4 regions of the Gordonia sp. LMA167 genome follow, and region 3 is predicted to be linked to each of the others. Evidence: predicted binding sites of a transcription regulator. Region 3 holds the regulator's gene; each other region holds the start of a gene.
The links. The regulator LexA, encoded in region 3, represses DNA repair genes until DNA is damaged. The targets are predictions, from matches to a motif close to CGAACANNTGTTCG.

Region 1 (7,902 bases), 650 kb from region 3:
CGGTCCGTATCCGTGTCCCGGGAACGTGAACACGCCCACCACCGACAGGCCGTGACCGGCCGCGGTGCGCGCCAGTGCGCCGGCAGCCTCTGGCGCCACGCCCGTGCGATGTTGGCCGGAGTCGACCTCGATGACGATCTCGACGGCCGCGCCATCCAGTTCGGACGCGAGTTGACGTGCACCGTCCGGGGAATCGACCGCCAGGCGCAGCATCGCGCGTTCGGCAAGGGCCCGCAGTCGAGCACCTTTGGCCGCGGTCACCCAGAGCGGATAGGCGATGAACAGGTCCGGCACGGCGGGCATGACCGCCGCGAAGGCCTCGGCCTCGCCGATGGTGGCGACGGTCAGCCCGATCGCGCCGGCGGAGATCTGTCGTGCGGCGATCTCGGCGCATTTGTGGGTTTTCGCGTGTGGACGCAGATCGAGCCCTGCGGTTCGAGCGCGCTGTGCCACCCTGCCGATGTTGTCGTCGAGTTGTGCGACGTCGACGGCGAGATACGGGGTGTCGATCACGTGTCGTCGGCGTCGTCGGTGTCGGCGTCGTCGGTGGGTCTCGACTTCCCCAGCGCAGCAGCTGATTCGCCGAACATCAGATACTCCTGATGCAGCACACGGGTGGTGAGTCCGGGAGCGAACCGATGTCCGAGGTCGGCGAGCGTGCCCGCCGCCGAACCGACCCGCCGGGGCCGATCGAGGATGCCGTGCAGGACGCGTGATGCCGCCTTGTCGACGCCCCACACGCCTGCCTGGTTGTCATACACCTCGGTCGGCGCAATCATGCGAGTGCGGACGAGGGGGAGCCTCACGTTGGTGAATGTGACATGGTCGGACAGGGTCTCGGTGCTCGTCACGTCACTGAACGCCTCCAGTGCGGCTTTCGACGCGGCATACGCGCCGAACCGACCCGTACGCGACTGAACGGCGATCGACGTGACGTTCACGATGTGGCCAGATTGTCGTTCCACCATGTGCGGCAGCAGTCCGAGGATGAGGTTGACCGCACCGAAATAGTTCACCGCCATGAGTCGTTTGTGATCGTGCAGTCGGTCGGTCGCGTTGATGCTCGCCCGGCGGATGGACCGGCCGGCGTTGTTGACCAGGACATCCACGTGATCATGTTCGACGAGAACGGTTTTGACCAGTCGGGACACCGCTTCCTCATCGGTGATGTCGCACTGGTACGCGTAGACGCGGCCGGGCGGTACGCCGTGCTTGCTGCCGGTCGCACTCAGTTCGGCGACCGCGGCGTCCAGGCCGTCGGCGCCGCGCGCGACGATGATGACATTCGCGCCGCGGGCGAGGCACATCCGGGCGGTGGCCTTGCCGATTCCCGCCGAACCTCCCGTGATCAGAATGTTCTTGCCGACGAGAGGTCCACGCGGATCGTCCCGGCGGAATCGGCCGGGATCGAGATTCTCCGACCAGTAGGCCCATAGTCGAGGTCCGTAGTCGTCGAGGTCGGGAAGAGTGATCCCCAGATCGCGCAGCGTCCGGACGGTGTCGTCGGAGCGGAAGTCGGCAGGCAGCGAGACCGTGTCGAGCAGGGCGGGCGGGATGCCGTGCTGGGCGGCCAACAGGTCGCGGCCGATCCGGAACGGACCAGTTCCGGCGATCCGGAGGACCGGAGCCACCAATCCGTTGGGGATGACGTTGTGGCCCTTCGGTCCTCGGAAGCCGGGCGCGAGCGCGTTGTACATGTCGGTGATCGTGCGGCGGCGCGGGTCGGCGAGGTGGTGGACGAGACCGGTGCGGTGCGGGTCGGCTGTACACAGCGCGACGATCGCATGGGCGACGTAATCCACCGGGACGACGTTGGTGTAGCCGAGGTCGGGCATCGGCAGCGGCAGCGCGGACGGGAGGTGCCCGAGCAACTTGAGGTCACCGAAGAAGTAGTACGGACCGTCGACCTTGTCCATCTCACCGGTCCGGGAATCGCCGACGACCACCGAGGGGCGGTAGATCCGCCACCGCAGGCCGTCTCGTTCCCGGACGACCCGCTCGGCGGAGAACTTGGTGCGGTGATAGGGCGACGGGAAGCCCTGGCCGAGGTCGAAATCGTCCTCGGTGAAGGTGCCCCGGTGGTCGCCGGACACCGCGATCGACGACACGTGATGCATCAGCGCACCGGTGGTGAGTGCGAAGTCGGCGACGCGTGCGGTGCCGTCGACGTTCGCGGCCTGCTGGACGTCGGCGTCGGCCGTCATGTCATAGATGGCGCCGAGGTGGATCACGTGGTCGATGTCGGGCAGGTCGTCGGTCTCGAGGCCCAGGCCCGGTTCGGTGAGATCGCCGGCGATCGGCATCACGGTGCCGCTGGTGTCGACCTCGGACAAGAACTCGCTGAACGTGGAGAGAGTCTTCGTGCGGGTCAGCGCGATGATCCGGGCATCGGCTTCGACGGTGAGGAGGCGCTCGATGACCCGACGGCCGATGAACCCGTTGCCGCCGGTGATGAAGTAGGTCGTCATGGCGTCGGTCTGTCCGATCTCGTGAGGCAGTCTGGACCAGCGTGAGATGCTTCTTACTGCTCGGTAAGAAGTAGTTTCTACCCAGGGTGACACTTACATTGATGGATGGCAACATACCTTTCGTCGCATGTCGGGCCGAGACGGACGGCGACGCCGAGGCGATTCGCCGCGTCGTGGTGTCTGCGTTCGGCAGACCGGACGAAGCGGACCTCGTCGACGCGCTGCGCGTCGACCCACGGGTGTGGATCGACGACCTGTCGGTCGTCGCGGAGGACGTTACCGGGAACGTCGTTGGATACGCGTTGCTGACCAGGTGTCGGGTGGGTGGACGCCCTGCGCTGGCTCTGGCGCCCTGCGCGGTGTCGCCGCAACTGCAGAACAGCGGAGTGGGCACCGCGGTCACCGGCCACGTGCTCGACCGCGCTCGCGTCCGTGCATCGGGTCGGGCGGCGGGGGAGAATCTCGTGGTCGTCCTGGGGCACCCGGAGTTCTACCCGAGGTTCGGCTTCCGACGTGCCTCCGACGCCGGAATCTCCGCAACCTTCGAGGCGCCCGATGACGCCCTGATGTTTCTCGCGCTCGATCCGGCCAGGCCGATCCCGGCCGGTGTGATCGGGTACCCGCCGGCCTTCGGGGTCTGACGACGGTTGAACTGATCAGTCAACTGTTCAGTTGACTGACTATTTGCTACGGTCTGCGGTGTGGAGCAGAAGTCCGGCACAGGCGCGCTCGCCGCCGATCTCAGGATCGCGCTCGGGCAACTCACTCGTCGTCTGCGCCACGAGGTGCCCACCGCTGACCTGACCCGGTCGCAACTCAATGTGCTCGGCCGCCTCGATCGTGATGGTCCATGTACCGCAAACGACCTCGCCCGGGCCGAGGGCATGCGTCCCCAATCGATGGCTGCGATCGTCTCCGCGCTCCTCGCGGCCGACATGGTCGTCGGCGCGCGCGATCCCGATGACGGGCGCAAGACCATTCTGGGCCTGTCGCAGCGGGCGCGCGACGAGTTCGGGGCCGGCCGTCTCGCCCGTGAGGATTGGCTCGCCCAACGGTTGGACGCGCTGATGACCGGCGACGAGATCCGTCTGCTGGCGACGGCGACCGAGCTGCTGAAACGACTTGCCGAGTCCTGATGATCGAGGGGATCACGAAATGAGCATGACCACACTGGATCCGAACACCGCTCTGGTCGTCGTCGACCTACAGCGTGGCATCGTCGGACGGGACCTCGCGCCGCACTCGTCGTCGCACGTCGTCGAACGTTCGGTCGAGATCGTCGACCGCTTCCGCACCCACGGTCTCCCGATCGTGTTCGTCACGGTGTCCGGGAGGCCGCCGGGTCGGACCGATCTGAGTGACGGCTCCACGCCGAGCTTTCCCGTCGGATGGGACGAGCTCATCGACGAGTTCACCCCGGCTGCCGAGGACATCGTCGTGACCAAGCACTCGGTCAGTGCGTTCACCGGTACCGGACTCGCCGACGATCTGCGTGAGGGTGGGGTCACCCAGGTGGTCGTGGTCGGAATCGCGACCGGCGCCGGGGTGGAATCGACGGCACGCGATGCGCACGAGGCGGGCTTCAATGTGACGCTGCCCATAGACGCGATGACCGACTCGGATGGCGCCCGTCATCGACACAGCCTGGACAACGTGTTCGGCCGGATCGCCGAGACCGGTTCGACCGCAGAGCTTCTCGAGCTACTCGACGCGACTCGGCGGTCGATTTCGGCGGCGAGGTAGCGACCGGGTTCGTCTCACTGGTATCGCGTGCTCGCTCGCGAACGAGGGTCTGATACCGCGAACCGGGTGTGAGTGGCGGGGTGGGACGTGGCGGTTGAGTGTCGAACGGGTGTTCGATAAGATCGATCGGTGGGATGGGATCAGGGACCGCCGACGTGGTCGGAGCTCGAGCGCGTGCTCTCCGGTCGTGCGCCCGGGCCGGGGCGTCCGGGGGAGGCGTTCGGTCCGGGGGACAACACCGGCGACGGTAACGACAGCCCGGCCTGGTCTCGCAAACGCGGTGCCTACCGGCCCGAAGGTGTGGAGCGAACACGATCGTCGGTCGCGTTCGCCGAATTGCACGCGCACAGCTCCTACAGCTTCCTCGACGGTGCGTCGATGCCGGAGGAGATGGTCGAAGAGGCGCAGCGTCTCGATCTGAAAGCATTGGCCCTCACCGATCACGACGGCTTCTACGGCCTCGTCCGGTTCGCGGAGGCGGCGCGCGAGTTCGCCATGCCGACCGTGTTCGGGGCCGAACTGTCCCTCGAGCCCGACGTCGCGCGGACCGGGATTCCCGATCCTGTGGGCGAGCATCTGCTCGTGCTCGCCCGCAGCAGCGAGGGCTACCGCCGGCTGTCCCGCACGATCGCCGACGCCCACATGGTCGCCGGCGAGAAGGGGTTGCTGCGATATGACCGGGACGCCTTGCCCGACAATGCCGACGGTCACTGGCTGATCCTCACCGGGTGCCGCAAGGGTGCGGTGCGTCGGGCACTCGATCGAGGTGGTCGGCCTGCGGCACGCCGGGCACTCGTCGAGTTGGTCGATCGGTACGGGCAAGACGTGGTGGTGGAGCTCACCGCGCAGGGTCTGCCGGACGACGACGAGCGCAACGCGATCCTGGCGGGACTGGCGGGTGAACTCGGGCTGACGACGGTGGCCACCACCGGGGCGCATTTCGCGGGTCCCCGACGCCGCCGACTGGCCACCGCCGTCGCCGCCGTCCGTGCACGGACAGACATCGAGACCATCGACGGCTGGTTGCCCGGGGTCGGTGGCGCACATCTGCGCAGTGGTGACGAGATGGCCCGTTTGCTGCCTGGTCACCCGGACGCCATCGACAACGCCGTTGCCCTGTCGGCGGACTGCTCCTTCGAGCTGGGGCTGATCGCACCGCAGTTGCCGCCGTTCGACGTCCCGGACGGGCATACCGAGATCAGCTGGCTGCGGGAGAAGACGATGGCCGGGGCGCTGCGCCGCTACGGGTCGCCTGGTGCGCATCCGCAGGCATACCGGCAGATCGAACATGAGCTCGCCATCATCGAGACACTGACCTTCCCGGGGTATTTTCTCGTGGTCGCCGACATCGTCGATTTCTGCAAGAGCAATGACATCCTGTGTCAGGGTCGCGGAAGCGCGGCCAACTCCGCGGTGTGTTACGCGCTGGGGATCACCAACGTCGATCCGGTCTCGAACAAACTCCTCTTCGAGCGATTCCTCTCGCCCGAGCGCGACGGACCGCCGGACATCGACGTCGACATCGAATCGGATCGGCGTGAGGAGGCCATCCAGTACGTCTATCGCCGCTACGGCCGTGATTACAGTGCGCAGGTCGCCAATGTGATCACCTATCGCGGGAAATCCGCGATCCGCGACATGGCGCGCGCGCTGGGGTATGCGACCGGCCAGCAGGACGCCTGGAGTCGCGCGCCCGACGAGGCGCCCGACGACGTCACCGATCTGGCGAGCGAGATCCTGGGAATGCCGAGACATCTGGGCATCCATTCCGGGGGAATGGTGATCTGTGACCGCCCGATCGCCGATGTGTGCCCCACGGAATGGGCGCGGATGGAGAACCGCAGTGTCCTGCAGTGGGACAAAGACGACTGTGCCGCAATCGGTCTGGTCAAATTCGATCTGCTCGGGCTCGGCATGCTGTCGGCACTGCACTATGCGATCGATCTGGTGGCCGAGCACAAGGGGATCGAGGTCGACCTCGCGAAGCTGGACCTGACCGAACCAGAGGTCTACGAGATGCTGTGCCGCGCCGATTCCGTCGGCGTCTTCCAGGTCGAATCCCGGGCGCAGATGGCGACCCTGCCACGACTGAAACCGCGGACCTTCTACGACCTGGTGGTCGAGGTCGCGCTGATCCGGCCGGGCCCGATCCAGGGCGGCTCGGTACATCCCTACATCCGGCGCCGGAACGGCACCGAGAAGCCGGCTGTCGAGCATCCGTCGATGCGCAAGGCTCTCGACCGGACTCTGGGCGTGCCGTTGTTCCAGGAACAGCTGATGCAACTCGCGGTCGATGTCGCCGGGTTCGATGCCGCCGAGGCGGATCAGCTGCGCCGTGCCATGGGATCGAAGCGATCACCGGAACGGATGGAGCGACTGCGTCAGCGGTTCTATGCCGGGATGGAAGAGCTGCACGGGATCACCGGAGAGACGGCGGACCGCATCTTCGAGAAGATGGCGGCGTTCGCGAATTTCGGATTCCCGGAGAGTCATTCGCAGAGTTTTGCCTCGCTGGTGTTCTACTCGTCGTGGTTCAAGCTGCACCATCCGGCGGCATTCTGCGCAGCCCTGTTGCGTGCACAGCCGATGGGTTTCTACTCCCCGCAGTCGCTGGTCGCCGACGCGCGCCGGCACGGTGTGGTGATCCATCGCCCCGACATCAACGTCTCATTGGTGCACGCGACGCTGGAGAAGGAGGGCATGGAGATCCGGTTGGGCCTCGGCGGGGTGCGGGGGATGGGCGACGACGTCGCCGAGCGGATCGTCGAATGCCGTGACCGGGACGGTGCTTACCGGGATGTCATCGACGTGTCCCGCCGCGCCGAGCTCACGGCACGCCAACTCGAGGGCTTGGCCGGCGCGGGTGCCTTCTCCTGCTTCGGCGTGAGCCGGCGGCAGGCGTTGTGGGAGGCGGGGGCCGCTGCGACGGTGCGATCGGACCAGCTGCCGCTCGAGCCGTCCACGCGGACGCCGACCCTGCCCGGACTGTCCGACGTCGAGCTGGCAGCCACTGATGCCTGGGCGACCGGCATCACCCCGTCGTCCTATCCGACCCAATTCCTGCGGCCGCGATTGGATGCGATGGGAGTCATCCCGGCGGATGGGTTGTTGTCGGTCGCCGATGGATCGCGGGTCACGGTCGCCGGTGCGGTGACTCATCGACAGCGACCGGCCACCGCTTCCGGTGTGACGTTTATCAACCTGGAGGACGAAACCGGCATGGTCAACGTCGTATGCTCCGTCGGGTTGTGGACAAAGCACCGAAGTCTGGCACACTCAGCGTCGGCCTTGCTGATCCGTGGCACTGTGCAGAACGCCGAGGGGGCGGTGACAGTGGTGGCGGAGCGCTTGCAGCGCTTGGATCTTCGTGTGGGAACTCGTTCCCGGGACTGGCATTGACGAAAAGGGGAAACCGCCATGCCGAAGCAGATCGTGGTCACGGTGAAGCCGGGCAGCCGCAAAGGGCCGCTGGTGGAGACCAATCCGGCCGGCTCGCTGACCGTCTACGTGCGTGAACCCGCCGCGGAGGGGCGGGCGAACAAGGCCGTCGCCGAGATCCTGGCCAAACATCTCGGCGTGCCCAAGAGTCGGATCGCGCTGGTGGGCGGCGCGACCGCCCGGACCAAACGTTTCCGGGTCAGCTGACGTCCAGTCGACATCGGGGTTCACACCGCGCCGGCAAAACCGTTCT
Region 2 (7,902 bases), 250 kb from region 3:
CGGCATGTAGGGGAACACGGGGCACAACAACAACAGGAGAAGCAATGACCGAGGGCTACACGATTTCCGACCTAGCCGCGATGAAAGACCTGCAGTGGCACAACCGAGGCTGGTACCACTCCGGGGGATTGGACGAACTGATCGCACGGGAATTGACATCCAACCTGCAATTCCTCATCGACAAAGGTCACCCACGCGACGTTGCAGAGCGTGCCGCAATCCGCTCCGACCTTGCACGTCATCCCGGCAGTGGGTATCGCGAGATCTTCACACCACCCGAGGAGGTGCCAACGCACCCCACAGACCGTGAGTGGCTTCTATCGCTCGGGTACGAAACGGATCTCGTTGACAGTCACCTCGCCAAGATTGCTGAGGAGGACCGATGTCGGGCTGTTGCACGGGCTGAACGTGAAGCGTTCGAACGGACGTGGCGTTACCGGGTTCCGAAGGCGTGGCGGGAGGCGAAGTGTCGGATGGCACTGGCCTGGGATGTGCTGCGTCGTGGGCATGAATGCGAGGAGCCGTGAGGATCATCCAGGCTGTCACTGTGTTCATCGGGAAAGTCCTGTGTGATGCCCCCACCCTGGAATCGAAGGCGTACAGCGAGGGATTGTTGGCGGGCTATCAGGTGGCGTGCGATCAGATGGCAGAACAACTACACACCACCGAGGAACGCTGATGGAGTACAAGGTTGATCGTTCGGTGCATCCCCTCGGATCGAATCGGGCAGAACAGCAAGCCGTCCGGTGTGTGTCGTGCCGCAACGTGATGGATGTGGGTGTTGAGCGTGCCAACCATCCCACGTTCATTGCGTGTTGCTACGTGTGTTGGGAGTCCGGGCACAGACCGACCCGCACCGCGGATGGGGTGTCGTGGTGTTCGTGTGGATGGTTCACCGCTGTGGCTGCGTTTCCTCGCCGGTTTTATGCCCATGTTCAACGATGCACAGGAGAAGCAGCAGCATGAGTCGTACACATGTCTACCGTGTCCGCTCCGACAGTGGCGATGAGTCGTGGGAGTTGGAAGTCAAACGCCAGAGGTGGGGCGAATACCCCGGCAACCCGAACCCGAAAGATGTTCCCGACGACGTGTTGAAGGCCCTCTTGGAGTTCGTTGTCACGGGGTTGGCGTTACGTAATGAGGATGACGCTCTGGATGTTCTGCGGGCACAGTTCGCCACCGAGGAGGACGGCCAGTGAGTGAGGAAACCATCAAGGGTATCGAAGCTGCTGTGCGAGCCCACATCGCCGACGTCTACGACGAACCCGACCCCGTAGTCGGTGACTGGTTCCTGGCGTACGCCTGCATGAGGCACGACCCCGACTCCGACAACGGCATCTCGTACACGTCGGGTTACACGACCCCTGACACCACCCCTCATGGGGCGTTGGGGATAGCGCGTATCGGGGTGAGGTTGTTGGAGAACGATTTGTGCGGCAACGGAGAGGAAGACCTGTGACCCGCATTGTGAATCGTGTACCCACACTCCGGGAACCGTCCCGCAAAGTCCACCACTACCGCACCTACAACGGCCCCTACAAAAGGCTCTTCGCCCACGCACTCGCCGCAGGCTACAACCCCGACGCCTGGCAGATCCCCAACGACCCGATGGCCGCCTCAGCATGGGAGAACCGATGAGCATCGAAGACGAGTTCCAACACCGATGCTGCTGGCCCCACTGCGACGGACAAGCCATGTGGCAGGACGCAGTACCAGAGTGGTACCTGTGCTTCACCCACTCAGCCATCGCAGTCGAGTTCGCCGACCGCATCGCACTTGGATTGAAATGCGGCGACCCCATGCCGGTCAAAGGCGCCGCCCGCAGAACGCAACGCGGACGCACAAACAGCCGAAACCGGCAGCGCGGCGACAACACCGGATGGGTGTACTACGCCCGCATCGGCGAACACATCAAGATCGGCTACGCCAAGGACGTCAAGAAACGGATGTCCGACTACCCACCCGAAACCGTGGTGCTCGCCGTTGAACCCGGGGACAAGAAGTTGGAACGCGAACGCCACAAGGAGTTCGCGCACAGCCTCTCCCACGGCCGCGAATGGTTCCGGGAGTCCTACCCGATCAAGAAGCAGATCGAGAAACTCCGCGACACGTACGGGTCCAACCTCGCCGACCTCAACCACACGTACCGCAAGCACAACAACGACAGCATCAAGAGCCACTACACATCCCAGCGGACACGTAAGGGGTACGCGCTGTGAGCGAAGACCTGTATCTGACGAGACCGGAAATCCAGTCCCTCGCCACCAAGCTCCGTGAACTCCGCGACTGGGTATGCGCCGACCTGGACGACACCGTGTGCCGGCAAGTGACTTTCGGGGAACGTGGCGACCGCCGCAGCGAATCGCCGGTCGTGTTCAACGTCAACGCCTCCGAAGTCGCCCACAACCTGCGCGACACCCTCCGGTCGTGGACCGAACACGTCTGCACCCACTCATCCCGCCCGTGGCCCGGAGAGCAACGGTCACAACGCTATGCGGCGTGGCTGGACCGCCACCTCATCGACCTAGCCAAAACCGAAGAGGCGAACACCGCGGCCGATGAACTGACCGACGCATGGAAGGAGGCGAAGAAGGCGATCGACCGCCCCATGCCGCAGGAGTTTGTTGGCCCCTGCCAATCCGGCGACATCGACACCTACTCGTGTGAGGGTGTGTATTGCCGTAAGGGTGCGGACACGAAGAAGTGTGGCACGTGTGGTGTGGTCATCGACATCCCCACTGTTCAGGCTGCGACTGAGGCTGTGATGCGGGACCGTCTGTTCACGAAGAAGGAGCTACGCACAGCCTTGGGCATGTTGCTGGAGAAGCCGGTGGCGCGGTCCACGATCGACACGTGGATTTCGAAGGGACGTCTGGCAGATCATGCGGGTAAGTATCGGCTTGGTGAGGCGTTGTTGTTGGTTGCGGAACGACACGCCGCGTAACGACTTGACGGCGGTGACCAGCTACGGCACAGTGATAGGCGAGGCTGCGTGAAGTGTGAAGAACACCGCGCAGCTTCCGCCATTTCTGAACCTGTTGTGGGGGAGCGTCGCATCCACCGGCCGGTAACTACCGACTTCTGGGCCGAAAATCACGCGCATACTTGTGGGGGCTTCGAGAATCGAGGACCGATGAAACGGTGGATGACAGGCCGTAACGGTTGGATATGGTTTCTCGGCACCATGCTGGTCATTGACGCCACGTTCGAGGATGAGCACATGTTGTCGTCGGCGTTCTACCGGTTCACCGCCAAACATCCTGTGTTGGCCCATTTTTTCGTCGTCTCGTGTGCCGCACACCTCCTCGAGTTGGTTCCGAAGCATGTGGATGTGTGGTCGTTGTCCGCCACCGTCATGCGCGGTGGTATGAGATGGCTACTGCCGCATCGGGTGACTGTCACCATCCCTGACGATGTGTTCGCTGTGGAGTTCGACTGTGAATAGTCTTCCCCTCACCGTGTATGGCTGCACCCACTGCGAAGCTGTCCGTGTCACCCCATGCTCGAAGGTGTGCAGGTTGGATCGTGACGACCCTGACGTGTTGACAGCCTGTTGGATGCGTGATGACGAACAATGACGACGAGGGTGTTGAACCGTGCGCGGTGTGGCGGATGCTGGTGAACGGCTGGCCATACAAGGATGTGGAACGCATCCTGCGCATGTCGCCGGCGGCGGTGTTGAAGGCCGAACAGTTGCAGAACGCTGATCTGCGGGATGTGGATCAGAAACGCATCGCGGACGGCATGATCGACCCGAAGAAACTCAGGTGAGGCAGTGATTGATCTGAGTGTCCTCATCTGCTCCACCCACACCCGTTGGGATGGGTTCGGTCAGGCCATCCAAAAACAGGTGTGGGGGCAGCTCGACACCCTCACCCCGCAACAACAGGCGCGTGTCGAGATCCTGATGCTCACCGACAACAAGCAACTGATGTTGGGTGAGAAACGAAACATCATGGTCGATATGGCCCAGGGCCGCTATGTGGTGTTTGTGGATGATGATGACCGCATCGAACCCGACTACCTGTCCTCCCTACTCGAGGCGACTGACACGGATGCGGATGCGATCACCTTCCACGCATCGGTGTCATTGAATGGGCAGCCCCCCAAACTGTGCCGCTACTCTGCCACCTACAAGACGGACCGCAACACCGCCACCGAATACTTGCGCATCCCCAACCACATTTGCGCGGTGAAACGTGACCTCGCCCGACAGGTGTCGTTCCCGAACGTGCTGTACGGGGAGGACTCCGGCTACAGCAAACTCCTCCTCAACCTGTTGAAAACGGAGCATCAGATCGGGCGGGTTCTCTACCACTACGACTGGGATGAGAACACCACCGAAACGCAGCAGCATTTGCGGGGCCGTATCCGCACCCGCCCGCAGCCACCGATTGTGGATGTGGTGATGCTGTCCAACGCCACCACCCCACGCCTGCAGCGGATGACGCAGGAGGCGATCGACACGTGTGCGGCCGGCGCCAACAGCCTCACCGTCAACGTGATTGTCCTCGAGCAGACCACTGTCAGGTATCGCAACGCCACCACCATTCACGCGCCGGAACAGTTTCACTACAACCGGTTCGCCAACCGCGGCGCCCATCATGGTGATGCCCCGTGGATCGTGGTCGCCAACAACGACCTCGTCTTCGACGATGGGTGGCTGCATCATTTGCTGGCCGCCAACCATCCGCTGGTGTCGCCGAAATGTCCCGGTGATACACGGCAAGCTGACATCACTACCAACACGACAGGCGACCGTACAGGACGCCATCTGTCGGGGTGGTGCTACATGATCAGCCGCGACCTCTGGACCCGCATCGGCGGGTTCTCCGAAGACGTTTCGTTTTGGTGTGCCGATGATGTGGTGATCGAACAATGCCGCACCCTTGACGTTCAACCCATGCTGGTGCCTGCAGCTCAAGTTCACCATCTGGGTTCAGTCACCCTCAACCAAGCCTCTGATCGTGACGAGTTGACGTGGAAGCAGATCCACACCTACTCCGCCAAGTATGGGGAACACCGGCTGTCTAGTCATCCGGACTATCAGCGGTGGGTGAAGGAACACACGTGATCTCCACGGCTGTGGTTGCTTTCCACACCCGCACCAACGCCTACCAACTGGCCACCCAACTGGGTGCCACGGTGGTGATGGATCACGGAGAGTGGGGTGCAGGCCTCAACCATCGTCGGGCTTGGCTGGCCGCCAACCACCATGACGCCGACTGGGTGTTGGTGGTGGAGGATGACGCCATCCTGTGCCGCGACTTCCATACCCGGTTGGCTGCACTGCTACCGACAGCCCCAACCCCTGTCGTGTCCCTGTACCTGGGCACCTCGTATCCACCACATTTGGTGAGGCACGCCCACACAGCACTACAGATAGCGGTCACCACCAACCAGCCGTGGACCACCCTGCCCACCATGAACCATGCCGTAGCCATCGCCATCCGCCAACCGTTGGTGGACGACATGCTCGCCACGATCGATGACCGCCCTATCGACGAAGCCATCGGAGCATGGGCGGCGCAGCGGGACATGAAGGTCAGCTACTCGGTGCCCAGTCTGGTTGATCATGCGGACGGCCCGACAGTGATTGCCCACCCTGATGGGGTGGCGAGGACCAGGCCCCGCAAAGCAATGCGGTTCGCCGGATGAAAGCGGGAGACATGACGCCCGACGAATGCTGTCGGTAGCGGCACTGCTGTCGACTCGCGTCGAACAAGCATTCGATCGCACACACGTTCGATACAGGCCCCAGGGGGGAGTGACCCCCACCACACACGCTCCAGCGCCTCAGGGCATAGGCGAGTGTGTGTGTCAAAACGGGGTAGGGGGTTGACATGCCGTTCGCTTCGACCACGATCCGCACTCGCCGACGCGCCGAGGTACGCCGCCGCGATGGGGATGCGCCCTGCGCCTTGCAGGTGACCGCTGATTGTGTGGCGGTTGGTGGGTTGATTGACTATGACGCTCGTTCGCCGCACCCGCGGTCGTTCGAGGTGGACCATGTGGTGTCTTCGGATGAAGCGGGGCGTATGGGGTGGTCAGCGGTTGAGGCTGATGCGCTCGACAACTGTCAGCCTGTGTGCCGTCAGTGCAACCGTGAGAAGTCCTCCGGGGTGCGGGATGTTGCGCCGGTCCGGCCGACGTACGTGAACCCGCGTTTTTCCTAATCCTGCGCCGATCCTGGCGCGTTACGCCGACGCTGGGCGGTCAACCGGCGGTGGGGAGGGCCGGATGGCCACATATGAGACGCTCACTGCGGCGATGGAAGCCGGAGATGAGCTTGCCGAGGCCGAGATTCGGTATCGGCTCCTGGCGGAGGCGTTCGTGGAGAAGCCTCAGTTGCGGTCGCAGTTGAACACCCAGATTGAGCGGGCGAAAGCTGAGATTGTTCGGCTGCGGGCACTCGCAAAGAAGCCGGAAGCCTCGGAGAAGGCGGCTGACGGCAAGGTGATTGCGTTCAATGCCGATCGATTCCGCAAATCGGGCTAACCCAGCCCCGCTTGTTGATGTCGCCCGCTACTGCGTCATCCCGGATGACATAGCTTTCACCCGTTACGACGAGCTGATCGCCCCGGAGCTACAGGGCATGGGTGTTGTGCTCGACCGGTGGCAGGAGGACGTCTGGTACGCGGCTCTCGGGCTGCGTGAGGACGGTTCGCTTGCGTGTGACGTCATGGGTGTCACGTTGAGCATCAGCAGGCAGTGCGGCAAGACGTGGGGCATCATGGTTGGGCTGATCGCCATCTGTTTGTCGCGACCCGGTACGTTGGTGATTTGGTCGTCGCACCATGACCGGACGTCGTCGGAGACGTTGACGAAGATCGCCGGCATTGTCGAGAAGCCGTTGATTCGCCCCAAGATGCGCCCGCAGCATCCGGTGGTGATGACCGATGACAGTCGTGGCGTGCACTTCGCGAACGGGTCTCGTATCTTGTTTGGTGCTCGGTCGGCGGGGTTTGGTCGCGGTTTCTCTGAGGTTGACATTGAGGTGTACGACGAGTGCCAGAATCTTCAAGAGGCCGCTTTGACGGACATGCTGGCTGCGATGAATGTCAGCGATTTGGGGTTGGCGTTTTTCATGGGCACTCCGCCGCGTCCCAAGGATGTTGCGTTGGGTGTGCACGAGGCGTTCAAGCGTCGCCGGGACCGTGCGATCGAGGACAAGAAGCGGCGCCCGTTCAAAGGTGTGTACGCGGAGATGTCCCCGCAGAAGCCGGATGATGTTGTCTCTGACATTGACGCCCCAGGGTTTTGGGACAAACTGTCCGAGGTCAATCCGGCGTTCGGGTTCCGGGTGGATAAGTCCGCGATCGAGCGGCTTGTGGAGAACATGTCTCCCGAGGATGTGAAGCGGGAAGTGTTCGGCATCTGGGATAAAACCAACGAGACGTTGGCGGTTGTATCCAGCGACGACTGGAAGAACCTGTTCGCGGACCCCGACAATTTGGGTGCGCCCGCATCGTTTGGGATCAACGCGACTCGTTCAGGATGGCTTTGGATCGTTGCGTGCTGGCCTGCGGGGGAGTCGGCACACGTCGAAATCGCCTTGGGAACACAGTCTGAAGTTGAGGCAATGAACTTCCTCACTCAGCACGGTGGTCGGCGCGTACTTATCAAACACGACTCGACAGGCACGGCGAAGGCGGTGGGCGAGAAACTCAAGCAGCTCGGCTATGGCGCGTCTGCGTTCACACAAAACGAGGTTGGAGCTGGCAATGCGTTGTGGTTCGGAATGGCAGAGGGGGGTCGGCTGTCACATGGTGGGCAACAGGAACTTTCCGATGCGATTCGCGGTTCACGGCGGCGAGACCGTACGAACGGTGGGTGGATGTTGATGCCTCGATCGGAATCGTTTGATATTGGTCCGGCGGTGGCGATGTCGGCGGCGGTGTA
Region 3 (7,902 bases):
ATCCACAAGCAGACCACACCGGCGATCAGACCGCCGACCAGGCCGCCGATGAAGCTGGCGCCGACGGCCACCGAGACCAGACCGGCCACGAAACCCGGTGCGATGCCGGGTCGGTCGGCGATGGCGAACGAGATGTAGCCGGCGAGCACCGGCACCAGCATGCCCATGGCCAGTGAGCCGACCGCGAACAGGACCGCGCCGATGTACTGTCCCAGGCCTCCTGCGGGGAGGTCCCAGAGACTGTTGTGCAGGGCGATGAACGCCCCGTCGCTCATCGTTCCCGCCTCGTCGAGTGTCTTGTTGGCGATCTCGTATCCGCCGAGGAAGGGAAGGAAGCCGAGCGCGATCAGCAGGCCGCCGGCGGCGACGAACGGGATCATGTAGCTCACGCCGGTCATCAGTGCCTGGCGGACCTGGCTGCCCAGACCCAGGCCGCCACTCTCGGCGGCCTCCGGGACAGCGTCCCCGGCGCCCGCGGTGACCACGGCTGCCGACGGATTATGTGAGGCCGCAACGGCTTCGGCGATCATCTTGTCGGGTTCGTTGATCGCCCGTTTCACGCCCGACGCGATGACGGGTTTGCCGTGGAAGCGGTCCTTGCCCTTGACACCCACATCGGTGGCGAAGATGACGGCGTCGGCGTCGGCGATCACCTGCGGATCGAACGGTGTGGTGGCGGCCGATCCCTGTGTCTCGACATGGAACTGGACGTCGGCGCGCTCGGCGGCGTACTTGAGGGCGTCGGCTGCCATGTAGGTGTGGGCGATGCCGGTGGGGCACGCGGTGATCGCCACCACCGACGGACGGCGTTCCTCTCCGGCGCCGGCCGACGGTGGCGGCGTCGTGCCCGTCGATGCCGCCGACGCCGCAGCGGATGTGGTCGCAGCGGCCGCCGTAGCTGTTGCTGCAGCGGGTGCTGCCGCGGGTGGATTGATGGCCTCGTCGACCAGTTGGACCACGCGTTGGTCACTCTCGGCCCCACGCAACGACTCGACGAAGTCCGGCCGGACCAACGAACGGGCCAGCGAACTGAGCAGCTTCATGTGTTCGGTCGCCCCGCCCGCGGGGGCGGCGATGAGGAACACGAGGTCGGCGGGGCCATCCGGAGCGCCGAAGTCCACCTTGTTCGAGAGGCGCGCCATAGCCAGGCTCGCCTCGGTGACCGACTCGGCGCGGGCGTGGGGGATGGCGATGCCGCCGGGAAGTCCGGTGGCCGACTTCGCCTCGCGGTCCAGGGCGCCCCGGGTGAGCACGGTGGGATCTGTGGTGCGGCCGGCCGCGGCGAGTTTGTCGGCGAGGTAGCCGATGACAGCGGCCGGGTCGCTGCCCGCGTCGATGTCGAGGCTCACCGTCTGCGGTGTGATTATCTGTTCTGACATGGGATTTCCTTCATTCCATGAATCGTGCAAGTCGGCAGGTGCGGCGGTGGTTCATCGGGTGTGGGCGGCTCCTGTGAGGTCGGTCATCTGCACGTGTGCGAGATCGAGTTGGTCCGGCGACGGAGGCTGAGTCCCGGGGAGCGCCGTTGCCGCAGACCCATAAGCGACCGCGGTGCGCAGGCGGTCCGGTTCGTCGTCTCCGCGGCTCTCGGCGATGAGGTAGCCGGCGAGAGCGGAATCCCCCGCGCCGACGGTGCTGCGGGGCACGATCGGCGGAGGCGTCGCGAACCAGGTGCCGCCGCCGGTCACGAGCAGCGCCCCGGTCGCGCCGAGTGTCGCCAGGATCGCCGCTCCGGTCCGGTCCACGAGGGTCCGTGCCGCCGCGATCAGCGGCGCGTGGTCTCCGCCCCTGGTGGCCGCGGCCAGCTGTGCCGCGTCGGTACCGGTCGCTTCGGCGAGTTCCTCATCGTTGGGTTTGAGCAGATCGACGCGGCCGGTGACGGCCTCGGCCAGCGGTCTACCGGAGGTGTCCACCGCGACCCGGCATCCCTGCGCGCCCAGCGCGTCGATGACGGTTCGGTACCAGTCGTCGGGCAGGCCCGGCGGCAGTGACCCGCACAGCGCGACCCACCGGGCGCCGCGCGCGTTGTCGACCACCAGGTCGGCCAGCGCCCTTGCCTGGTCGTCGTCGAGCGCGAATCCGGGCGCGTTGATCTTGGTTGTGGTGCCGTCGGGATCGGCGACGGTGATGTTGGAGCGGATCTCGCCGTCGATCGGGAGGGTCAGGTGGGGTAGTCCGACGCCGTCCAGAGCGGTGAGAAACGGATCCCCGGTGCGGGCCGGGAGGATGGCTTTGGTGGACACCCCTGCGCAGGCGACCACCCGCGCGACGTTGATCCCCTTGCCGCCCGGCTCGGATCGCACCGCCGTGGCGCGCTGCACCGCGCCACGTTGCAGTGGTGTGGACAGCTCGAGAGTCCGGTCGAGACTGGGATTGGCGGTGAGTGTGAGAATCGTGACCGGGGTCGGATCGGAGGACGTCATGGGGTCCCTTTCGGTCGTGCGAACAGGGGTCATACGACCACCATCTCGATGCCGTGGTCGGCCAGCTCGGCCGAGGTGATCGGGTCTACGCCGGCGTCGGTGACGAGCACATCGACATCGGTCAGGTCGGCGAAGGACGCGAGATCCTCGCGATCGATCTTGGACGAATCAGCCAGCACCACAACGCGGTTGGCCACGCGGACGATGGCTGACTTGATGGCGGCCTCATCGGGGTCGGGGGTGGAGAGCCCGAAACCCGGACTGATCCCGTTGGTGCCGACGAAGGCTGTCGAGATGCGCATCTTCTCCAGGGCGGCCACCGTGTCGGCGCCGACGGTTGCCTGGGTGAGTCCGCGTACCCGCCCGCCGACGACGTGGAGATCGGCGGCTCCTTGCGCGGCGAGTACCCCCGCGATCGGGATGCTGTGCGTGACCAGCGTCAATCGGCGGTCCCGGGGCATCTCGAGTGCCGCCTGGTAGGTGGTGGTACCGGCGTCGAAGAACAGTGAGCCCCCGTCCGGCGGGAGGAACCGCATCGCGGCGCGGCCGATCGCGAACTTCTGTTCGGTGTGGGACATCTGCCGTTCGTCGATGCCCTGTTCTCCGATGACCGGCGTCGAGCCGGGCCGTACCGCGCCACCGTGCACCCGTTGCAGGTGCCCTGCCCGTTCGAGCACGGCGAGGTCCCGCCGCACGGTCTCGCTCGTGACATCGAAGGCCGTGGCGAGTGCGGCCACCGAGGCGCGGCCGTTCAAGCGGACCTGATGGGCGATCGCCTGCTGTCGTTCCTCCGCGTACACGATGTCCTCGTCTGTGGGTTTCGGTGGGTTTGAATGTTGATATACCTTTGTTTACGCTTGTTTGTGTGGTCACGTCAAGTGTTTGTTGTAAGTTTGATCACAGAGAAATGGCCGGGAGCTTGCGAATGCAGCCGGCCTCGGCGTCGAACACAGAGAGGTCTTCGGTGGAGCGCACACAGGTACTGAACGGAACGCCGGTTGTCGGTGGAAAGGCCTACGGCCCGGTGGTCTGGCCCGGGGAACGTCCCGTATTCGACGTCAGCGGCGGGGGTGTGATCGCCGACGAGGAACGCGAGGTCGAGACGAAACGCTTCACCGATGCCGCTGCGGCAGTCGCGGGTCGACTTCGCGAACGGTCGTCACACGCATCCGGCGCTGCCGCCGAGGTGCTGTCGGCGACGGCGGGCCTGGCCGAGGACCGCGGCTGGGTCGGAGCGGCGTCGGCCTTGATCGCCAAGGGCTCGGCCGCTCCGGCGGCCGCGGTTGCGGCGACCGAACAATTTGCCGCCATGTTCACGAAGCTGGGCGGCCTGATGGCCGAACGTGTCACCGATCTCAACGATGTACGCGATCGGGTCGTCGCCGAGCTGCTCGGTGTACCAGAGCCCGGTGTGCCGGAGCCGTCGGTGCCCTCGATTCTGATGGCCGATGATCTCGCGCCCGCCGACACGGCCGGCCTGGACCCGGCCATGATCACCGCGCTGGTCACCCGATTGGGGGGACCGACGAGCCACACGGCGATCATCGCGCGACAGCTGGGAATTCCGTGCGTGGTGGCGGTGTCGGACCTCGCGACGGTCGAGGCGGGCACCATCGTGCTCGTCGACGGAACCGCGGGCACGATCGAGGTCGAACCGGACGCCGCCGACGCCACGGAGCGCGTCGAGGAGAGTCGTCGGGCGGCGGAGCTGGTCGCCGACTGGTCCGGGCCGGGGCAAACCGCCGACGGACGCCGGATCTCGGTGTTGGCCAACGTCGCGGACGGAGCGTCGGCGCGGACCGCCACCGCCTATCCGGTGGAAGGTGTCGGGTTGTTCCGCACCGAACTCGCCTTCCTTGATCGCGCGGACGCGCCGACGGTAGAGGAACAGACAAGCCTCTACCGCGAGGTGCTGGATGCTTTCGACGGACAGAAGGTGGTCATCCGCACGCTCGACGCCGGCTCCGACAAACCGCTCAAGTTCGTCACCCAACTGGACGAGGCCAACCCCGCGCTGGGCGTGCGGGGCAATCGGATTGCCCAGGAACATCCCGAGATCCGCACCGCTCAGCTCGATGCGATCGCCGCTGCGGCGAATGGCCGCGAATCGACCGCCTGGGTGATGGCGCCGATGATCGCGTCGGCGGCCGAGGCCGCGGAGTTCGCCGCCGAGGTGCGTGCGCGCGGACTGATCGCCGGTGTGATGGTGGAGGTGCCCGCGGCCGCGATTCTTGCCGAATCCATACTGGCCGAAGTCGATTTCGTGTCGATCGGGACAAATGACCTCACCCAGTACACGATGGCGGCGGATCGGATGTCGGCCGAACTCGCCGGCCTGACCGACCCCTGGCAGCCTGCGGTGCTGTCGTTGATCGCAACCGTGGCGCGCGCGGGTTCCGAAGTGGGCAAGTCGGTGGGCGTGTGTGGCGAGGCCGCAGCAGACCCGGTGCTGGCGTGCGTGCTGGTCGGGATGGGTGTCACGTCGCTGTCGTCGGCTCCAGCCGCGGCGGCCGCAGTGGGAGCCCGACTCGGAGCGGTCAGCATGGACCAGTGCCAGGTTGCGGCCCAGGCGGCATTACGCACGTCCGACCCGGCCGCTGCGCGTGCGGCGGCGACGGCGGCGTTGGACGCATAGCGTCATCAGGTAGGGCTTCCATGGAGGCCCTACCGGCCGGCTCGTGGCGGCCCGGTACCGGGCCACGGGCCGAGCCCACCGTTCACACCCGGCGCATCACCGTGACGACCTTGCCCAGGATGGCGGCGTTGTCGCCGGGGATCGGTTCGAACATCGCGTTGTGTGGCATCAGCCAGACGTGACCGTCCTTGCGCTTGAACGTCTTGACGGTTGCCTCGCCGTCGATCATCGCCGCGACGATGTCACCGTTCTCGGCCACGTTCTGCTGTCGCACCACGACCCAATCGCCGTCGCAGATCGCTGCATCGATCATCGATTCGCCGACCACGCGCAGCAGGAAGAGCGACCCGTCGCCGACGAGCTCACGGGGGAGCGGGAAGACGTCCTCGACGGCCTCCTCGGCGAGGATCGGTCCGCCCGCGGCGATGCGTCCGAGTACGGGTACGAAGGTGGGAGTCGGCAGTTCTGAGCCACCGGCCGGTGCGGCCGTGCCGCCCGGCGGCGTGTGCTGCTCGCCGTCCTGGATGTTGACGGCGCGAGGCCGATTGTGATCGCGTTTGAGCAGGCCCTTGCGCTCCAAAGTCCGTAGCTGATGTGCGACGGACGAGGTGGAGGTCAGTCCGACCGCCTCGCCGATCTCGCGGATGCTGGGCGGATATCCACGTTCACGCACCGACGTGCGGATGTACTCCAGCACACCCCGCTGGCGGGCGGTGAGGTTCGCCTCGGCGACCTCGGGATCAACCGTCGTCGCGCCCCCGGTCTCGTCGGTCCCACGGGTGGCGTCACGCCGTCCGCCGGCTTTGTCACTCATCGGTGTCCTCCCTCTCGGCGTCCGTCATGTGGGGGCGCCTGCCCGGTTCCTCTCGGAAACCTGCTGGATGTTGCCTTGCTACAGCGCCGACAGTATCCGAACATCCCGACATGTTCAAACATTTGTTCGACGCGTGTCGAGACATTGTCGGTCTCCCGTGATACTAATCGAACATACGTTCCGTCGAACACGTGATCGACAGTCCGGTCGATCGGGAGCCGAGGAGGACACGATGAGCACAGGGACCCTCACGCGCAGCACACGCACCCCGGACGGGGCGGTGTCCAGGTCTGAACGAACGGAGCCCGTGCGCGCCGAGCGTATGCGCATCGAGCGCGAGCGCACCGACTCGGCAAGCACCGCGCCGACGAGAAGCGGGCGCACGCGTACCGGCGAGCAGGATCGGGTCCGTCTCGGCGCGGGCACACGGCCGCGGCGCCAGGCGCATCACGAACCCGTCCGCCCGGCCGACCGACGGCCGGCTCGCCCGGCCGTCGGACAGTTACCTCGGGCTGCGGGGACCCGGTGCGCTGTGTCGACGGCCGAATCACGCCTGCACGCACGCCGGAGGGCCACGGCACTGGCGGTACTCGTGGGCTGTGGGCTCGCGGTTCTGGTGTGGGTGGTCACAATCGTGGGCTCCAACTATGCGGCGTCCGTGCAGCCGTCGCCAGTCGGCACCGAGATCGTCCATGTCCGACAGGGCGACTCGCTGAGCACGATCGCCGATCGGATCGCGCCCGATGTGCCCAGGCAGGCGGTCATCGACCAGATCGTCGAGCGCAACGACCTGTCCGGGTCGGGTCTCCGGGTCGGGCAGGCACTGGTCGCACCCGCATACGGCTGAGCGCAGGCGGTACTCTCATGTCACAGGTTCCAGCCGGAAACCGGCACGGCGTAGCGGGCATCCGGTGCGCCGGAGTGTCCCGAGACGTGCGTGAGGACGACATGCGCTGCCCGTTTTGCAAGAACGAAGACACCAAGGTCATCGACTCGCGTGTCGCCGACGAGGGGCAGGCGATCCGAAGGCGTCGTTCGTGTGCGGAGTGCGGTCGGCGGTTCTCGACGGTGGAGAGCGCCGTGCTGTCGGTGGTGAAACGCAACGGCGTGACCGAGCCGTTCAGTCGCGAGAAGGTGATGCGCGGAGTGCGTCGCGCCTGTCAAGGGCGTGACGTCGCCGAGGATGCCCTGGCTCAGCTCGCACAGCAGGTGGAGGACGCTGTCCGGGCATCCGGCTCGGCCGAGATACCCAGCAATGAGGTGGGCCTGGCCATCCTTCGTCCGCTTCGCGACCTCGACGAGGTCGCCTACCTGCGGTTCGCGTCGGTTTACCGGTCATTTGACTCGTTGGAGGATTTCCAGCGTGAGATCGATGACCTGCAAGGCAATCTCACGCATCGTAAACCGGTGGATGCCGCGGGGTCTGCGCTCACCGATTGACCGGACCGGTGTCGACGCCGATGGTCAGGTGAAGGCGTCGAGTGCACGTATGGCGCGCTTCTCCGAGATCGGGTATGCGGTGCCGAGTCGCTGCGCGAACAGGCCCACCCGCAGTTCCTCGATCAGCCAGTGGGCGAATTCGTCCAGTGCAGCGCGTCGTCCCTCGGGAAGCCGCGCGCCTCGTTGATTCCAGTGGCTCACGACGCGATCGACCGTGGCGATGCCGTCATGGTCCCGGTGAGCAGACGCGGGTAGATCGGTCAGTCGACGAGTTGCCGCCTCGAGGTATCTGGGGACGTGGGTCAGGTGGTCGCGAGGGGTTGCGGCGATGAATCCGTCGAAGACCAGGTTCTCGAGTTGTTCGGCGACGTCATCGGCGGCGACCGACCCGCTCAGCCGATCGAGCTGGGCACGCAACGGGGCGACGTGACGCAGAACGTCGATGGCCAGTGTGAAATATTCTGGGGCGGCACCGATGACGTCGCTTCGCAGCCCGGTGCACAGTTGCTCGAACTGTTCCGGAGTTCGGATTCTGGTGAGATCTCGGTCCGCGGCGAGGTCGCGGACCGCGCGCCGGGTGCAGTCGGCCA
Region 4 (7,902 bases), 3.2 Mb from region 3:
ACTGCGGCTCCGCCGCGGCACTCCCGGCACCGACAAACGCGAACGCCCCCATTGTCGCGGCCAGTAGCAACACACACACTCTGCGGTAGATCATCGAACCCCCATCGAGATCGGCAACAACTCGTCCAACTTAGTGGATGCCGGATTCGAGGCGGCCTATGTCCTCTGAACAAATGACGGCAACCGCATCGCTGCGCGAGCGCCGGTCTCATCCCGAGACCGGTGCCGCCGGACAGCGCTTGCAGGCGACAGAGCCGGAAATGATCGGGATGGATACCTACGACGGCGCGTCGTGATACTCGCGGTCTCCGTGGCCCTCAGTTGACGGTTGTGAGCAGCGCGAGTGCGAGGCGTGCTTCGATGACCGAGATCGGTGTGGGGATCGTCTCGGTGAGATGTAGGTGCGGGCCGTCGTCGGGCGGCGGCGCGTCTGGTTGCGGTGGTGGGTGGAGTTGTGCGCGGACCTGTTCGAGATGCTGCGCATACAACACCGCGATGTCGGGGCGCCGGTTGAAGTCCTGCGGGTTCGGCGGTGCACCGTCGGCGCTGTTGCGGCGCCACCAGGTGCGGCCGGTGTGGGGGCCGTCCTCGTAGATGCCGGTGGTGAACTGGCCGATCCCGGGTCCGACCATCCGGTTGTGTTTCGGACACGCCGGGGCCAGATCGATGATGTCGGTCAACCCGCCGGCAGCGAAGTCGCGGCGGGCGTGATGCAGTTCGACGTGGGAGGCCGGCTGATCGCAGCCGGGTGCCGAGCACACCTCCCCGTCCGGGCGGGCGAACGACGCCAACCGTTGAGCCCGGGTGGCACACCGTTTGGCCTGCCCGAAATACAGGGGCTGCGGGCTAGCATCGGCGAACACCGCCAAATACTGTTGGGCCTCGGCGGCCAACCGGATCACATCGGTGATCGGCAACAGCGACCCGGTGGCGGTGGTGCCGAATCCGGTCTCCCGGATCAGATCATTCAGCTCGGCCTTGACGATCAACTGCACCGGCAACCCCCGATGGGATTTGCCCAGCAACCCATCGGCAAACACCGCCCGCAACAACGCCGCCAACGCATCATGATTGCGCTGGGCCTGGGTGCGGGTGTCACGGGCGGCGGCCGCCTTCACCGCCTCGGGGTCGGCGTCCTCCTCGGCACCCGAAGGGGCGTCGGGATCCTCGGGGTTGTTGAGACCGGGTTTGGCCCACGCGGCCAGCATCATCTCCAGCAACGCCCGGGTCTCCGGATCCAGATGGCCGGTCAGTTTCGACATCTGCTGCGCGTTCTGCCGATTCAGCCACAGATTCCGCTTACGTTTACGATCACTGTCGTCGGTCAACTCGCCATCCGGATCCAGATGCGCCAACACCCGCTGACCCAGGATCACGATCTCATCCGGAGTGTGTTTGACCGCCAACTCGGCCAACGACGCCTCCGCGGCCACCTTCTTGTCGTGGGGCGCCTGCTGCGGGATCGTCTCCAGAATGTCGATCACCGTACTCAGATGCGCCGGGCCGACCTCACCGGCCGCGAACGCCGCCGCCAACTCCGGAAAGCGTGGCTCGGCGCACTGCCCACCCAACTGCCGCATCCGCCCGGTCGCCGCGATCTGATCCTTCCGCCGGCCCGGTTCGGAGACCCGCACCTCGACATTGAGGAAGTTCGTCAAACTCCGAAACCCCATCGCCCGCGGCACACCCCGATCCGACAACTCCAGAATCTGGCGATTACCCTCGAACAACTGCCGATTGACCGCCCGCTCCGAGGCCCGCGCCACCGCCAGCACCTCCGCATCACTACAGCGCGTCAGATCCGCCGCCGCCAACCGATCCAACACCGCATGCAACTCGGTGAGCAGACCCGGCACCTCCGACAACGACTCCTGTGCGTTCAGCGTGTCGTGCGTGTTCGGCTCGGCCATACCCACCCCCCAGCGGACCATCGTTCGAATATACGTTCGAGAGTAGACCTCATTCGGGCGTCCCGCAAGTGTCATCGCTCAGGACATCGGTGACAGTTCTGCATCAGGACATCGGTGACATCACACGCCCCTTGAATGAGCCGACGATGAGGCCTGCTCGACCGTCACATCGCCATCAACGCGGACTGGTCCTCGGCGTCGTCGCGCAACCGGTCGATCACCTCACGCGTGTGCTCGCCATGTTGCGGCGGCGCGGTTCGTAGCGGTGGCCTCACACCGGAGTAGCTCACGGGAAAGCCGATCTGCCGCAGCTCTCCCGTGTGATGAGCCACGGTGCCGACCATTCCGATCGCCTCGGTGTGCGGGTCCGCGTAGATCTCGTCGAGATGACGGATGGGCGAGACCGGCACTCCGTGCTGTTTGAGAAGTGCGCACCAGTGCTTCACGGTGCCGGTGGCGAACACCTCGGACAGGACCTGTTCCAACTTCTCCCGGTTCTCCACACGATCGCGGTTGCGCCAGAACTCCTCGCACTGTGCCAGCTCGGGGCGTCCGATGGCCGCGCACAACGAATCCCACAGGGTGTCGTTGCCAACCGCGATCACGAAGTACCCGTCAGAGGCCGGAAACGCTTGATAGGGAGCCAGATTGGGGTGCGCCGAGCCCATGCCGTGCGGACGGTGACCGTCGGCGAAGTAGTTGGTCGCCCAGTTGACGTGCATGGCCAGCTGGCATTCATAGAGCGACGTGGTGACGTACTGGCCGCGTCCGGTGCGGGCTCGCTCGACCAGCGCGGAGAGCACCCCGATGACACCGAACAGCCCGGCCCCGAGGTCGCCCATGGCATAGCCGGCCTTCATCGGCGCCCCGCCGGGCTCACCGGTCAGCGACATCAGTCCGCCGGCCGCCTGGGCGATCATGTCGTAGCCGGGTTCGTCGCGTAGCGGACCTTCCTCGCCGAACGCTGAGATGTGCAACACCACCAGGTGCGGGTGGCGGGCGGAGAGATCCCGGTAGTCGAAGATCTTCTGCAGGCTGCTGCCCGGCCGGAAGTTCTCCACCACCACGTCGGCGTCGGCGAGCATGCGGTCGATGAGCTGTTGCCCCTCTTCGCTTTTCAGGTCGACGGTTACGGACTTTTTCCCGCGGTTGACGGCAAGGTAGTAGGTGGCGTCGTCGCCGACGAGTGGCGGGCCCCAGGTGCGGGTGGGATCGCCGCCGTCGGGGTGTTCGATCTTGATGACTTCGGCGCCGAGGTCGGCGAACGACATGGTGGCGTACGGGCCGGCCAGGATCTTCGACAGGTCGATGACCTTGATCCCGGCCAGTGGCGCCGGACCGGAGTTGGTGGTTGCGTCGGTGTTCATGCGTCTGCTCCTGCGAGTGTGCGGGGTGCGGCGGCGTGGACCACCTCGGGCGTGACGTCGGTGCCGTCGGCGATGGCGCCCAGGTGCTCGATGGCGACGGCTGAGGGTTCGCCGTCGAGGCCGGCCAGATACGCGTTGGCGACGAGCAGCGAACGGTAGCCGCGGGCGGCGCTGAGGCGGTGGGCGGCGATGTCGAACAGCTGGGTCGCCAGCACCGCTTGCGCAAGGTCGTCGGCGTAACGGGCACAGGCGATCTGAGCGGATGCGTCATCGGCGGCGAGGAGATCGTCCCCGCGTGTGACGAGCCGATGCCATCGCTCGGTCAACATGTCCGCTCCGGGCGTGCAGTCGGGGCCCAGGCCGGCGAGGGTGGCAATCATCGTGTCCGCGAGGTGCCGATGTGCGTTCTGCTTGCGCATACAACGCAGGACATCGAGGGCGATGACGTTCGACGATCCCTCCCAGATGGAGCCGAGATGGGCGTCGCGCAGCAGCTTCGCGAATCCCCACTCCTCGATGTAGCCGTTCCCGCCGCGGATCTCCATCGCCTCGCCGGTCACGTGCCGGGCACGTTTACAGACATGATGTTTCGCGATCGGGGTGAGGATACGGATGAGGTTGCGTGCGTCGCTGTCCCCGTCGTCCGCGCGACGCAGGCAGTTCGCGCTGTAGCCGACGAGGGCGAGCGCGGCCTCGGCGTCGAGCAACAGTGGTAGCAGGGTGGCCCGCATGAGCGGCTGATCGAACAGGTTCTGGCCGAACACGACCCGCTCACGGGTGTGCGCGACGGCGTCGCGCACGGCGCGTCGCATCAGCGCTGTCGAACGCATCGCGTTGGACAGCCGCGAGGTGTTGACCATCTCGGCCATCTGTCGGAAACCGCGGTCGAGCGCTCCGACCTGGATGCCGACGGCCCCGTCGAGGGTGACCTCGCCGCTGGGCATCGACCGGGTGCCGAGCTTGTCCTTCAGCCGGTCGATGGTGTAACTGTTGCGGCTGCCGTCGGCAAGGTGCTTGGGCACCATGAACATTCCGACACCGCGGGTGGAACCCTCGGCTCCGCCGGGGAATCGGGCGAGGGTGATGATGACGTCGGCGTCGGGATTGGAGGCGAACCACTTCTTCCCGGACAACCTCCACGTCCCACCGTCGCGGACCGCCGTCGTGGAGGTCTGCGCGATGTCGGTGCCGGCCTGCGGTTCGGTCATGAACATGGCACCGGTCAGCGACGTCGCCGGGTCGGTGGAGGTGAGCCCGTCGATCCACGGCCCGAAAATCTCCGGGTCCCCGAACATGCGAAGCGTGCGAGCGGCGGCGTCGGTCATCGACACGGGGCAAGCCAAACCGAATTCGGACTGCACGAACAGGTACGACGCGAGGTACTTGACCAGATGCGGTGGCTTGGTGGTCCATCCGTGAATCGCTTTGTGCGACAGCGCCGACAGCCCGTACTCGTAGTAGGCGGCGGCGCACAGCTCGCGGTAGGCGGGGTGATAGTCGATCTCGTCGATCCGGTTGCCGTCCCGGTCGAACTGACGCAGTACCGGCGGATGCTGGTCGGCCACGGCGGCCAGATCGGTGAGCCGCTCGGCGGCGTCGGCGCCCAGTCGGTCGAGCAGTGCGTCGGTCCGGTTGCGGTCGTCCGCGTCGATCCACCGGTCGACGACCGCGGTCAGTGCGGGATCGGTGTGTGCGTAATTCATCAAATGCCTTTCAGGTCAGTTGTTGTTGGCGCCCTTCGTGACGGCCCTCCGCTAGCGCTCCGGGCCTCCTCAGGGATCGGGTAACGGTTCCGCTAGCGCTCCGGGCCTCCTCAGGGATCGGGTAACGGTTCCGCTAGCGCTCCGGGCCTCCTCAGGGATCGGGTAACGGATCACCCGCCCGCGCGAACTTCCCGCTCCCTGAGGAGCCTCCGAGCTTGCGAGGATGCGTCACCTCACCGCTCCCTGAGGAGCCTCCGAGCTTGCGAGGATGCGTCACGAAGGGGCGACACTTCACGACGTACTCGCAACCGCTTCCAGCCGCTCCGGCACCTCATCCACCGCCTCAACCCCATCGGGCCGCAGCAGGATGCGCATGCAGATCAGGGACAGCAGCACGTAGCCGAGCGCGAGACCGACCACCGGCCAGATCGATCCGGACTTGGTGAGCAGGAACTGACTGATCATCGGCGCCGTTCCCGCGAAGATCGCCGTCGACACCTGATAGGCGAGGGAGATGCCGGTATAGCGGATGTGCGTCGGGAACCGTTGCGCGAGAATACCGGCGAGTGCCGAGTAGTACATGGCGTGTGGGGCGGTGGCCAGCGCCATACCCACGATCGCCAGCGTCAACGACCCGGTCTTCACCAAAAGGAACATCATCGGCAGCAGCACGAGTTCGGGCAGCAGGATCACGGCGACGGCGCGACGTGGGTTGATGCGGGTGGCGAGCACAGCACCGAACGGCTGCACCAGCACCTGCACCACCAGCGAGATGGTGACCACGAGCAGGAACTCACTGCGGCCGAAGCCGAGATCCGATGTCGCCCAGCTGAGCGCGAAGGTCGTCTTGATGTAGGTGATGGCCACGCCGGCGACGACCGCGCCGATACCGAGCAACACCTTTCCGCCGTGCGAGCGCAGTACCTCGACAATGGGGATGCGGTTGCGCTCTTGCGCCGCTGCGGCTTTCTGCATCTCCGGCGTCTCGCTGATCTTGAGCCGGATATATAGCGCGACGATGACCAGGGCTGCGGAGCCGAGGAACGGCAGTCGCCAGCCCCAGGTGTCGAAGACGTTGTCCGACAGCACCGACAGCGCCAAGAAGGCCAGCGTGGCGAGCAGATTGCCGACAGGAGAGCCCTGTTGGGCGAACGCGCCGTAGAGCACCTTCTTGTCCTTCGGTGCGAACTCGGTGGCGATCAGCACCGCGCCACCCCACTCGCCGCCCATCGCGATGCCCTGCAGCACCCGGAGCAGCACCAACAGGATCGGTGCCCAGATACCGATGGTCGCGTAAGTTGGCAGCAGCCCGACGCCGATGGTGCCGGCACCCATCAACGCCAGGGTGATGATGACCGCGTTCTTGCGGCCGAACTTGTCACCGAAGTGACCGAAGATGATGCCGCCGACCGGACGGGCGACGAACCCGACGGCGAAGGTGGCGAACGCGGCCAGCGTTCCGATGGCGGGCGAGACGTCGGGGAAGAACAGGCGCCCCAGGACGAGTGCCGAGGCGGTGCCGTAGATGTAGAAGTCGAACCATTCGATGGTGGTGCCGACGAAGGCGGTGATGCCGGCCTTGCGGGCCTGCCGGACGTCGTACGGCGGCTGGTCGGCGTCGCCGCTGGGGTCCGCGCTCGGGACTGTCGAGGTCACTCGTGCTCCTCTCGTGTGACGCGCCGGTTCGCGTCGATGTGGTGAGACTCCCATCACTCTCCGACCAGCATCATGTAAAGTCCAGGACCTAATTCCACATAACTATGTGGTGGTCGATACATAAAGGCGGTGACCTGTGGAGTTGCGTCAGATCCGGGCGTTCCTCGCGGTCGCCGACGAGCTGCACTTCGGCCGCGCGGCCGCCAAGCTGCACATCGCGCAGTCACCGCTGAGTCAGCTGATCCGTTCCCTCGAGAAAGAACTGGATGTCGAGCTGTTCATCCGCACCACCCGGTCGGTGCAGCTCTCCCCCGCCGGGACGGCCCTGCTCGGCCCGGCCCGCATCATCGACTCACAGATACAGGCGGCGCGGACGGTGACCCGGGCAGCCGCGGCCGGTGAGACGGGGGTGGTCCGGATCGGGTTCGGCGGGGCGAGTGGCTATGTGGCGCTGTCCGCGCTGACACGCGAAATGGCCGAACGACATCCCGGCATCCATCTGGACCTGCGGCCGCAGACCTATTCCGGCGAGGTGGTGGACCTGCTCGACGACGGTGCGATCGACATGGGGATCGTCGCCTTGCCGGTGGCGCCGGACCTGTCCACGGTGACCGTACGTACCGAGCCGCTCGTGGTGGCCCTACCCGCCGAGCACCGGCTGGCCGCACACGAGCGGGTGTCGGTTGCCGACCTCGTCGACGACCCGTTCGTCGTGTACCCCTCCGCGCATGGTTCCCGCGTGCGCGACGCCGCGTTCGCGCTGTGTTCGGCCGCCGGCTTCATCCCGCAGATCGCGCGTGAAGCTCCGGATCCGTACAGTCTGCTCGCGCTGGTCGGCGTCGGGATCGGGGTGGCGGTGGTGGTGGAGGCCACCACTCACATCACGGTCGACGGCGTCGTCTACCGCCCCATCGACGGCGACGTTCCGGAGCTGCGCATCGCGTTGGCGTGGCGCGCCGATCGGATCTCTGCGGCCGCGCAGCGGGTGGTCGAAGTGGTGCGCAATTCCGCGCTCAATTGATCTGCCGACCGGTGACCAGCAAGGCGCCGTCCTTGAAAACGGCTGCGGTACATCGGAATGTGTTGTTGGGTCCGAGGCCGGAACCGCTCGGCAGATCGCCCTCGATGCGGACGGTTCCGGTGACCGCCCAGCTCGTGGCCACCGTCGACCGGTCACGCCCGGCCTCACGGAGCGCGGTCAGCTCGGCGTCGCGGAGACCCGAGGTGCGTGTCTTGACGTCGGAGAATTCGGCGGTACCGGCCTGG

Region 1: the regulator LexA is predicted to act here: its motif matches at 4,314-4,327, upstream of ACVT6V_RS13925 (error-prone DNA polymerase).
Region 2: the regulator LexA is predicted to act here: its motif matches at 5,735-5,748, upstream of ACVT6V_RS15845 (HNH endonuclease signature motif containing protein).
Region 4: the regulator LexA is predicted to act here: its motif matches at 1,936-1,949, upstream of ACVT6V_RS02570 (HNH endonuclease signature motif containing protein).

Annotation. Positions count from the first base shown of each region.
Region 1 covers NZ_CM176708.1:3,078,864-3,086,765, forward strand. Annotated here, with positions in the region: gene ACVT6V_RS13900 (alanine racemase) at 1-513, opposite strand, end outside; gene ACVT6V_RS13905 (SDR family oxidoreductase) at 510-2,468, opposite strand; gene ACVT6V_RS13910 (GNAT family N-acetyltransferase) at 2,570-3,109, shown strand; gene ACVT6V_RS13915 (MarR family winged helix-turn-helix transcriptional regulator) at 3,170-3,604, shown strand; gene ACVT6V_RS13920 (isochorismatase family protein) at 3,624-4,211, shown strand; gene ACVT6V_RS13925 (error-prone DNA polymerase) at 4,341-7,610, shown strand; gene ACVT6V_RS13930 (DUF167 domain-containing protein) at 7,629-7,856, shown strand; gene ACVT6V_RS13935 (tRNA (cytidine(34)-2'-O)-methyltransferase) at 7,877-7,902, opposite strand, start outside.
Region 2 covers NZ_CM176708.1:3,484,801-3,492,702, forward strand. Annotated here, with positions in the region: gene ACVT6V_RS15790 (hypothetical protein) at 45-527, shown strand; gene ACVT6V_RS15795 (hypothetical protein) at 524-679, shown strand; gene ACVT6V_RS15800 (hypothetical protein) at 963-1,199, shown strand; gene ACVT6V_RS15805 (hypothetical protein) at 1,196-1,459, shown strand; gene ACVT6V_RS15810 (hypothetical protein) at 1,456-1,638, shown strand; gene ACVT6V_RS15815 (GIY-YIG nuclease family protein) at 1,635-2,219, shown strand; gene ACVT6V_RS15820 (hypothetical protein) at 2,216-2,944, shown strand; gene ACVT6V_RS15825 (DUF7427 family protein) at 3,146-3,445, shown strand; gene ACVT6V_RS15830 (hypothetical protein) at 3,565-3,771, shown strand; gene ACVT6V_RS15835 (glycosyltransferase) at 3,776-5,074, shown strand; gene ACVT6V_RS15840 (hypothetical protein) at 5,071-5,658, shown strand; gene ACVT6V_RS15845 (HNH endonuclease signature motif containing protein) at 5,844-6,176, shown strand; gene ACVT6V_RS15850 (hypothetical protein) at 6,241-6,498, shown strand; gene ACVT6V_RS15855 (hypothetical protein) at 6,470-7,902, shown strand, end outside.
Region 3 covers NZ_CM176708.1:3,731,239-3,739,140, forward strand. Annotated here, with positions in the region: gene ACVT6V_RS17005 (PTS fructose transporter subunit IIABC) at 1-1,379, opposite strand, end outside; gene ACVT6V_RS17010 (1-phosphofructokinase family hexose kinase) at 1,431-2,423, opposite strand; gene ACVT6V_RS17015 (DeoR/GlpR family DNA-binding transcription regulator) at 2,453-3,223, opposite strand; gene ptsP (phosphoenolpyruvate--protein phosphotransferase) at 3,349-5,058, shown strand; gene lexA (transcriptional repressor LexA) at 5,141-5,872, opposite strand; gene ACVT6V_RS17030 (LysM peptidoglycan-binding domain-containing protein) at 6,105-6,719, shown strand; gene nrdR (transcriptional regulator NrdR) at 6,821-7,312, shown strand; gene hrpA (ATP-dependent RNA helicase HrpA) at 7,337-7,902, opposite strand, start outside.
Region 4 covers NZ_CM176708.1:562,541-570,442, forward strand. Annotated here, with positions in the region: gene ACVT6V_RS02565 (hypothetical protein) at 174-296, shown strand; gene ACVT6V_RS02570 (HNH endonuclease signature motif containing protein) at 318-1,910, opposite strand; gene ACVT6V_RS02575 (CaiB/BaiF CoA transferase family protein) at 2,075-3,277, opposite strand; gene ACVT6V_RS02580 (acyl-CoA dehydrogenase family protein) at 3,274-4,980, opposite strand; gene ACVT6V_RS02585 (MFS transporter) at 5,272-6,636, opposite strand; gene ACVT6V_RS02590 (LysR family transcriptional regulator) at 6,773-7,657, shown strand; gene ACVT6V_RS02595 (hypothetical protein) at 7,650-7,902, opposite strand, start outside.